One region of the Obesumbacterium proteus genome, then DNA from elsewhere that is predicted to be linked to it. Evidence: predicted binding sites of a transcription regulator. Region 1 holds the regulator's gene; each other region holds the start of a gene.

Region 1 (2,208 bases):
CCCGTTTCATGGAAGAAACAGGCCGATGAAGTCAGCAGGCGTTTAAACTATTTAAACGCTAGTGTTGTTTCAATTTGTCTTTATGTTTATTGAGCTGGCGCGCCAGCTTATCAACCAGAGTATCAATCGCAGCATACATGTCTAGCTGCTCCGAGGTAGCATGCAGCTCACCGCCGTTAATATGTACCGTTGCTTCCGCAATGTGCTGGATTTTCTCCACGCTCAGTACCACATAAACCTGATTTATTCGGTCAAAATATTGCTCTAGCTTGCCAAATTTTGTGGTAACAAATTCGCGCAAAGCCTCGGTAATTTCGACATGGTGTCCGGTAATGTTGAGCTGCATAGTGTCTTCCTTCTCTGTTATGGTCAAACCAATTGTTTGCGTTGGTTTGACGGTGGGATGGACAAAGACTCTCGGTATTTAGCAACGGTACGTCTGGCAACCATAATACCTTGATCGGCAAGCAAGGTCGCTAGCTTGCTGTCACTCAACGGTTTGGCAGGGTTCTCCGCCGCAACGAGTTTCTTCACGAGTGCACGAATCGCCGTTGAGGAGGCTTCGCCGCCATCTTCGGTACTGACGTGACTCGAGAAGAAATATTTCAGTTCAAATATGCCTCGCGGGCTGTGCAGAAACTTCTGCGTTGTTACGCGCGAGATGGTGGATTCATGCATTTCGACCTGCTGGGCAATATCGGCCAGCACCATCGGCTTCATGAACTCAGCACCATTATCAAAAAATGCCTGCTGCTGTTCTACGATACAGCGTGACACTTTCAGCAAGGTTTCATTACGGCTTTCCAGACTTTTAATCAGCCACTTCGCTTCCTGCAGATTACTGCGGATGAACTGGGTATCGCTATCGCTTCGGGTTTGTGCGCTGAGCGAAACGTAATGCTGATTAATTTTAAGACGTGGAACGCTATCCTGATTTAATTCAACGGCCCAACGCCCTTGATGTTTGTGTACCAGAACATCAGGGATCACGTAGTCAGACTCACCGGTGTTAATAGAAAGTCCTGGGCGTGGATCGAGCGTTTGGATCAGCTGCATCGCCGCTTTAAGGACATCTTCTTTTAGCTTAGTCGAACGCATCAGATTACGGAAATCGTGATTCGCTAAGAGATCTAAATGCTTATCAACAATGAGGCGGGCTTCGATAAGGAACGGCGTTCCATCGGTAAACTGTGAGAGCTGAACGAGCAGGCAATCACGCAGATCGCGGGCGGCGACGCCGACGGGGTCGAAACGCTGTACGCGTTTAAGTACCGCCTCGACTTCATCCATCATGACGTGTTCATCGCCCATGCTCTCTAAAATATCGTCGAGAGAAGAGGTGAGGTAGCTGGTATCATCCACGGCATCGACGATGGCGGTGGCAATAGCTAAATCGGTATCGCTAAACGGGGTGAGTTCAACTTGCCACATCAGATAGTCTTGCAGGGTCTGGGTCGTCTCACCCTGATAGATCGGCAGCTCGTCGTCGCTGTAGTCCGTTCCTGTACCTGATGGGGTGCCAGCCGTATAGATTTCATCCCATGTGGCATCGAGAGGAAGTTCTTCCGGCATATCCGGCTGCTCTAGCTGTTCGCGTGTGTCCAGCTCTTCGTTGACTTCTTCCGTTGAAGTTTCGATTTCATCGTGAGTGTCATCTTGTTCAAGCAGCGGGTTGCTTTCTAATGCTTGTTGAATCTCTTGCTGAAGCTCTAGCGTTGATAATTGCAACAGGCGAATCGCCTGCTGCAGCTGTGGAGTCATCGCTAACTGCTGACTTAGCCTGAGTTGCAAACCTTGCTTCATAATCGCGAGCTCATTTCCATTGGTGTAAGCAGAGTGCCTGCTAAACTAAAAAGAGTCCGGCCGCATGAAGACCACCGTGCGGTATACCCTGCTCGATGGCACAGGGTAAATATGACGCAAGATAGCCGCCGTTACAGACGGAATTCTTCACCCAGATAGACGCGTTTAACCTGCTCATCGGCCAAGATTTCAGCTGGCGTACCATGAGCAATGAGGTTGCCCTGGTTCACGATATAAGCACGTTCACAAACGTCTAGCGTTTCACGCACGTTATGGTCGGTAATCAATACGCCCAAACCGCGGTCGCGCAGGTGTTCGATAATTTTTTTAATATCAATAACAGAGATTGGGTCAACGCCCGCAAACGGTTCATCTAACAGGATAAACTTAGGATTTGCGGCTAAT
Region 2 (2,208 bases), 2.2 Mb from region 1:
ATGAGCCTTTGATTGAGCTCACGAGCCAACAGTCCATGATGCAGCAGGCCGTTGTTGCCGGAGAGCGCATTTTCGAGTTAATGGATGATGCCCAGCAGAATTACGGTGGCGATATTCAGCCTTTGCAGAGCGGGCGCGTTGATGTTAACAACGTGACTTTTGCCTATCGGGAAGGTCGCCCTGTTTTGCAGGATATCAATCTGCATATTGCATCACGCGGATTTGTGGCATTAGTCGGGCATACTGGCAGCGGTAAATCGACGCTGGCTAACTTGCTGATGGGTTATTACCCGGTTAATCAGGGAGAGATCTGCATTGATGGTCGTCCGATCCCTACGCTGAGCCATCAGGTTTTGCGTGAAGGCGTAGCGATGGTTCAGCAGGATCCTGTGGTGATGGCTGAGTCGGTTATGCATAACGTGACGCTTGGCCGCGATATCAGTGAGGCTCAGGTTTGGAAAGCGCTGGAGGACGTGCAGCTTGCACCGCTGGTCAGAAGCTGGCCGCAGGGCATTCAAACCCAACTGGGTGAGCAGGGAAATAATCTGTCCGTAGGGCAAAAGCAGCTGTTAGCAATGGCGCGTGTGCTGGTTCAGGCTCCTCAAATTCTTATTCTGGATGAGGCAACGGCTAATATCGATTCCGGTACCGAGCAGGCGATTCAGAAAGCGCTCAATGTGATTCGCCAACAAACAACCTTGATTGTTATTGCTCATCGATTGTCGACTATCGTAGATGCTGACTCTATTCTGGTTCTGCACCGAGGACAGGCAGTGGAACAAGGTTCGCATCACGAACTACTGGCTAAGCAGGGGCGTTACTACCAAATGCACCAGCTGCAATTAGTGGGAGAAGCGCTGGCGGCTGGATTGCATCAAGAATCGCCGACGATCTAAATATTTTCCGCAGCTAAAAAGCCGGTTGTTATGCCACGGATGCATAGCACCGGCTTTTTGTTTTCTACAGCGTTCATTATGGTAACCCAGTCTGTGCATTTGCAGTGCATAGCAGCCTAGAATTGTGTAAAAAAAATGCACCGTATTTTCCCTGATTGCACGCTATTGGTGCGTTTTTGAGAAATACCTCACGTTTTATCTGCTGTAACTGAGTCCCTCCTTCCCTAAAACCAGCATTTTCTTCCATCAACGAGCCTTATGCAAAGTTGGCATAGCCTTTGCTCATGTTAATGCGTAGACGAAATTAATCGGAGTTATGTGAGGAGAGGCCGTATGAAGCTTGTAACCGTGGTAATTAAGCCGTTCAAACTGGAAGACGTACGTGAAGCCCTTTCCTCTGTTGGGATTCAGGGACTGACCGTTACCGAGGTGAAGGGATTTGGCCGCCAGAAAGGTCACGCCGAGCTATATCGTGGGGCAGAGTACAACGTGAATTTCTTGCCCAAAGTGAAAATTGATGTGGCGATTGCCGACGATCAACTCGATGAGGTGATCGATGTCATCAGTAAATCCGCCTACACCGGAAAAATTGGCGACGGAAAAATCTTTGTTGCCGAACTACAGCGCGTTATTCGCATTCGTACCGGTGAAACCGACGAAGCGGCTCTGTAATTAATAACTCACACAGATAGGGATGGATTAATGATGAAAACACGCTTATCCACTTTAGCTCTGGGGAGTGCTTTATTACTACCCGGTGCCGCCATGGCCGCAACGCCAGCCGTAGCAGATAAGGCTGATAACGCCTTTATGATGATTTGTACCGCGCTCGTTCTGTTTATGACCATCCCAGGCATTGGCCTATTTTACGGTGGATTATTGCGCTCCAAAAACGTGCTGTCCTTAATGACACAGGTGATGGTGACCTTTGCCACCATCTGCGTGCTGTGGGTTGTCTATGGCTACTCTTTGGCGTTTGGTGCCGGTAGCGCCATTTTTGGTAACCTCGATGAAGTGATGCTGAAAGGGATTGGGCTAACTGATTTAACCGGCTCATTCTATAAAATGATCCACGTTGCGTTTCAGGGATCATTTGCCTGTATTACCGTGGGGCTGATTGTTGGCTCGTTTGCAGAACGTATTCGCTTTTCAGCGGTGCTGATTTTCGCCGTACTATGGTTCACGCTCTCTTATATTCCGATGGCTCATATGGTGTGGGGCGGCGGATATTTAGCAGCAGACGGGGCGTTAGACTTTGCAGGTGGAACGGTCGTGCATATTAACGCGGCAATTGCCGGTTTGGTTGGCGCGT
Region 3 (2,208 bases), 1.8 Mb from region 1:
TTCCGCGTGAGGAGCCGGTATGCATGATCGACTTCGCGCCATATTTTTGTTTGATTTCTTTTAGGCGCTGCGCGGTATAGCTGATGGCTTCATCCCAAGAGACGACTTCAAATTTTCCGCCTTTCTCTCGGCGGATCATTGGCTCATTTAAGCGCGGCGTTAGCAGTTTTGTATCGTTGAGAAAATCCCAGCCAAAATAGCCCTTCAGGCAAAGCTCACCCTGATTGGTGACGCCGTTTGCGCCTTCGGCACGGACTATTTTACCGTTTTCAACACAGAGGTTGATTTTGCATCCTGCGCCGCAGTAGGGGCAGACGGTGACGACTTTACTTTTCACAACGTCGAGATTATTGACAACGATTGAGTTATTCACTGTAGGTGAATTCATAACGAGACCTTACCCCGAACCGGGGATAATGAATGGTTGTTAATCAAGCCTTTTGGTTTTGAAGTCGCAGCATGTAAACGGCAACTTCAATCAATAGGATTCAAAACTGCATGAGATGAAAGCGTTAAAATGTGAAACCGTTAGAACATGAAATCGATTGTGGTATCGAGCGCAGCACGGCGGCGTTTTTCATTGATCATGTCTTGCATGACATTGCGGTCAATAAGCTTCAATGCGTTAGTTGGACAGGTTTCAACGCACGCAGGGCCATTGGCGCGGGTATGACACAGGTCGCATTTGTTGGCTTCAGCCTTAGACGAAACCATCATGGCAGAGGCGCCATTTTGACGAACGACCGGAGAAGTGATGACTTCCATGGTGCCGTATGGGCAAGCAACCACGCAGGTTTTGCAGCCGATACATTTTTCCTGTGACACATAGATAAAGTCTTTTTGGCGAGTAATGGCACCGTTTGGACAGACGTTGGCACAAGGGGCATCTTCGCATTGGCGACACAGGATCGCTGTACTGACGTTTTCCCCTTTAATGACGTGAATGCGCGGGGTGAAGTTGTCTTTGGACAGGTTGTGAAGTTCGCTGTCTTCACGGTGAGCCATGACGCAGGCGACTTCACAGGTGCGGCAGCCGATACATTTTTTAGGATCTGCAATGACGAACCGGTTCATCAATTAACTCCTGATTTCTCATTATATTTAGTGAGGCAGAAAGAACCTGCCTATGCTCAGATTGCTTATCGGTACTAGTAAGCACACATCATGCCAACTGTATTTGTATGGGTGTTTTTTTGTTTTAAATTATAGAGTTGCTTTCTAATCTTATTTTTTAAACGCAAAAAATAGCGCACTAAATTGCAAGCTCGACAGGGAAATTCGACATAAGTGTCGAATAATTTGCGCGACACGACATCGGCAACATTATCGTTGGAATGGAGATCTCACTCGTTGATCTTGGCGGTGATAATGGACGTGTTGATTTGATAAAAAGGCGTGGATTGCGATTTTAGGTATCTGAACTCATGGACGTTAGCGTTCTTAAAATGAGAATCCAAAATGATAAAAATGCCCCGCGTTGCTGAAAACAATACGGGGCATTTACGTTTAACGACCTAGCTCTAACCTTCTGCCGTTTCGCGCAGACGACGTTTGATATTGTCGTATTCGCGAACGACGTACTGCTCGGCGTCTTCCTGATCCTTGATGGCATCTACCGCGACGGCACAGTATTTGTACTCTGGCGTTTTGGTAATCGGGCTCAGGTTTTCTGCGACCAGCTCGTTACAGGCACCGATCCACCATTGATACGTCATATAGACCGCACCTTTGTTTGGACGGTTGCTCACGTTGGCGCGGGTAATGACTTTACCCTGACGTGAACGCACCCAAACCAGTTCCTGATCGCGAATGCCAAAGCGTTTGGCGTCTTCAGTATTGATTTGGATAAAGCCGGGTTCGTCTGCCAGTGCAGCCAGTGCCTTACAGTTACCGGTCATAGAGCGGCAGCTGTAGTGACCCACTTCACGCACGGTCGCCAATACCATTGGGAATTCGTCGCTGACTTTATCAATCGGCGGACGCCATTCACAGGTATAGAACTGACCTTTACCGTTAGGGGTATCGAAATTACCGCCTTCATACAGATAAGACGTCCCTGGGCTTTCGAGCGTTGGGCATGGCCATTGAATGTAGGCCAGATCGGCCATTTTTTCATAGGTCGCGCCGTAGTAGATCGGGCACAGTTCGCGAAGTTCGTCCCAGATTTCCTGCGTATTGTTGTAGTGCATTGGGTAACCCATCGCGGTG
Region 4 (2,208 bases), 640 kb from region 1:
ACGCCACCGCGGGTCAAGAATTCACGGTCAGCATCCAGACAGGCTAGCGCCTCGTCCAGAGAGCCCGCAACGGTTGGGATCTCTTTCGCTTCTTCTGGTGGCAGATCGTACAGGTTTTTATCCATCGCATCGCCAGGATGGATTTTGTTCACAATACCGTCCAAGCCTGCCATCAGCAGTGCCGCGAAGCACAGGTATGGGTTAGCCGCTGGATCTGGGAAGCGAACTTCAATACGGCGACCTTTCGGGCTGGCGATAACTGGAATACGGATAGAAGCAGAACGGTTACGGGCAGAGTAAGCCAGCATAACAGGTGCTTCGTAGCCTGGGACCAAACGCTTGTAGGAGTTGGTGGTTGGGTTTGCCAGCGCGTTGATCGCTTTAGCATGTTTGATTACGCCGCCAATGTAGTACAGCGCCATTTCAGACAGGCCCGCGTATTTGTCGCCTGCGAACAGGTTAGTTCCGTTCTTAGACAGGGACATATGGCAGTGCATACCAGAACCGTTATCGCCAAACATTGGTTTTGGCATGAAGGTCGCAGTTTTGCCGAATGCGTGAGCCACGTTGTGAACCACGTATTTGTAAATCTGAATTTCGTCAGCTTTTTTGGTCATGGTATTGAAGCGGGTTGCCACTTCGTTCTGACCGGCGGTTGCAACTTCATGGTGATGAGCTTCAACCACCAAACCCATGTCTTCCATGGTCAGACACATGGTAGAGCGGATGTCCTGTGAAGAATCGACAGGAGGTACAGGGAAATAGCCGCCTTTCACCGCTGGACGATGGCCTTTGTTGCCGCCTTCGTATTTGGTGCTGGAGTTCCATGCGCCTTCGATATCGTCAATAGCTACGTGGGAGCCACGAATGCTGCTGCCGAAACGAATGTCATCGAACAGGAAGAATTCTGGTTCAGGCCCAAACAGAACGGTGTCTGCGATGCCCGAAGAGCGCAGGTAATCTTCTGCACGCTTAGAGATGGAGCGTGGGTCGCGGTCATAGCCCTGCATGGTGCCTGGCTCAAGAATGTCGCAACGGATAATCAGAGTTGGTTCTTCAAAGAATGGATCAAGAACCGCAGTGCTTGCATCTGGCATCAGCACCATGTCGGATTCGTTGATACCTTTCCAGCCGCCGATAGAGGAGCCGTCAAACATTTTACCTTCTTCAAAGAAGTCGGCATTGACTTGATGAGCAGGGATCGTAACGTGCTGTTCTTTACCTTTAGTATCAGTAAAACGCAGGTCTACGAATTTGACTTCATGCTCATTCAGCATTGTTAATACGTGTTCAGCGGACATACTCTACTCCCGGTTGCCTAAGGTCGTCGTGGAACGAATCTGTATATATAAATGGTTTTTTCACCATAAATTTATACAAGCTAAAACCATGCCAACTTTACAAATCGCTCGGAAAGCGCATAATTGGCGTATCTGGTGATAGGAGACTATGCACCAGAATCGAATTCCGCACCAGAATGGTGCAGTGTAAGATTTCATATGCACCATTCCAGTGCAAATTGTTCATTCCCGCGCCGTTTGGCATCGTGAATAGGATCACAAACTCACCTTTTTACGGTTGTTTATAAGAGATGCTTGTGATCTTGTTTAGTCCCTCGCTTATTACGTGTACAATAGCGCGCTATTTCTAATGCCTGAGGCAAAGCTGTGATCGAAAATCTGCGTAACATCGCCATTATTGCGCACGTTGACCATGGGAAAACTACCCTGGTTGACAAGTTGCTACAACAATCCGGCACGTTCGGTGAACGTGAAGAAGCAACTGAACGCGTAATGGACTCCAACGATTTGGAGAAAGAGCGTGGGATTACCATCCTCGCGAAAAACACCGCCATTAATTGGAAAGACTACCGTATCAACATCGTGGATACCCCGGGGCATGCTGACTTCGGTGGCGAAGTTGAACGTGTAATGTCTATGGTTGACTCGGTACTGCTGGTTGTTGACGCAATGGATGGCCCTATGCCGCAGACCCGTTTCGTGACCAAAAAAGCATTTGCTAACGGTCTGAAACCAATTGTGGTTATCAACAAAGTTGACCGTCCGGGCGCACGTCCTGACTGGGTTGTCGATCAGGTCTTCGACCTGTTCGTTAACTTGGACGCAACCGACGAGCAGCTGGACTTCCCAATCGTTTACGCATCTGCGTTGAACGGTATTGCGGGTCTGGACCATAACGATATGGCCG

Evidence for each region. The regulator sigma-54, encoded in region 1, starts transcription at its own class of promoters, with help from an activator protein. The targets are predictions, from matches to a motif close to GTTGGCACANNTTTCGCTNT.
Region 2: glnK (P-II family nitrogen regulator) is a predicted target of sigma-54. The motif match lies at 1,162-1,181, and genes of this name have one in related genera.
Region 3: hydN (electron transport protein HydN) is a predicted target of sigma-54. The motif match lies at 1,153-1,172, and genes of this name have one in related genera.
Region 4: glnA (glutamate--ammonia ligase) is a predicted target of sigma-54. The motif match lies at 1,378-1,397, and genes of this name have one in related genera.

The regions. Positions count from the first base shown of each region.
Region 1 covers NZ_CP014608.1:1,384,606-1,386,813, forward strand. Annotated here, with positions in the region: gene hpf (ribosome hibernation promoting factor) at 59-346, opposite strand; gene rpoN (RNA polymerase factor sigma-54) at 370-1,803, opposite strand; gene lptB (LPS export ABC transporter ATP-binding protein) at 1,935-2,208, opposite strand, start outside.
Region 2 covers NZ_CP014608.1:4,193,983-4,196,190, reverse strand. Annotated here, with positions in the region: gene DSM2777_RS19555 (SmdB family multidrug efflux ABC transporter permease/ATP-binding protein) at 1-896, shown strand, start outside; gene glnK (P-II family nitrogen regulator) at 1,230-1,568, shown strand; gene amtB (ammonium transporter AmtB) at 1,602-2,208, shown strand, end outside.
Region 3 covers NZ_CP014608.1:4,620,006-4,622,213, reverse strand. Annotated here, with positions in the region: gene fdhF (formate dehydrogenase subunit alpha) at 1-388, opposite strand, end outside; gene hydN (electron transport protein HydN) at 529-1,074, opposite strand; gene fdhF (formate dehydrogenase subunit alpha) at 1,521-2,208, opposite strand, start outside.
Region 4 covers NZ_CP014608.1:746,686-748,893, forward strand. Annotated here, with positions in the region: gene glnA (glutamate--ammonia ligase) at 1-1,301, opposite strand, end outside; gene typA (ribosome-dependent GTPase TypA) at 1,668-2,208, shown strand, end outside.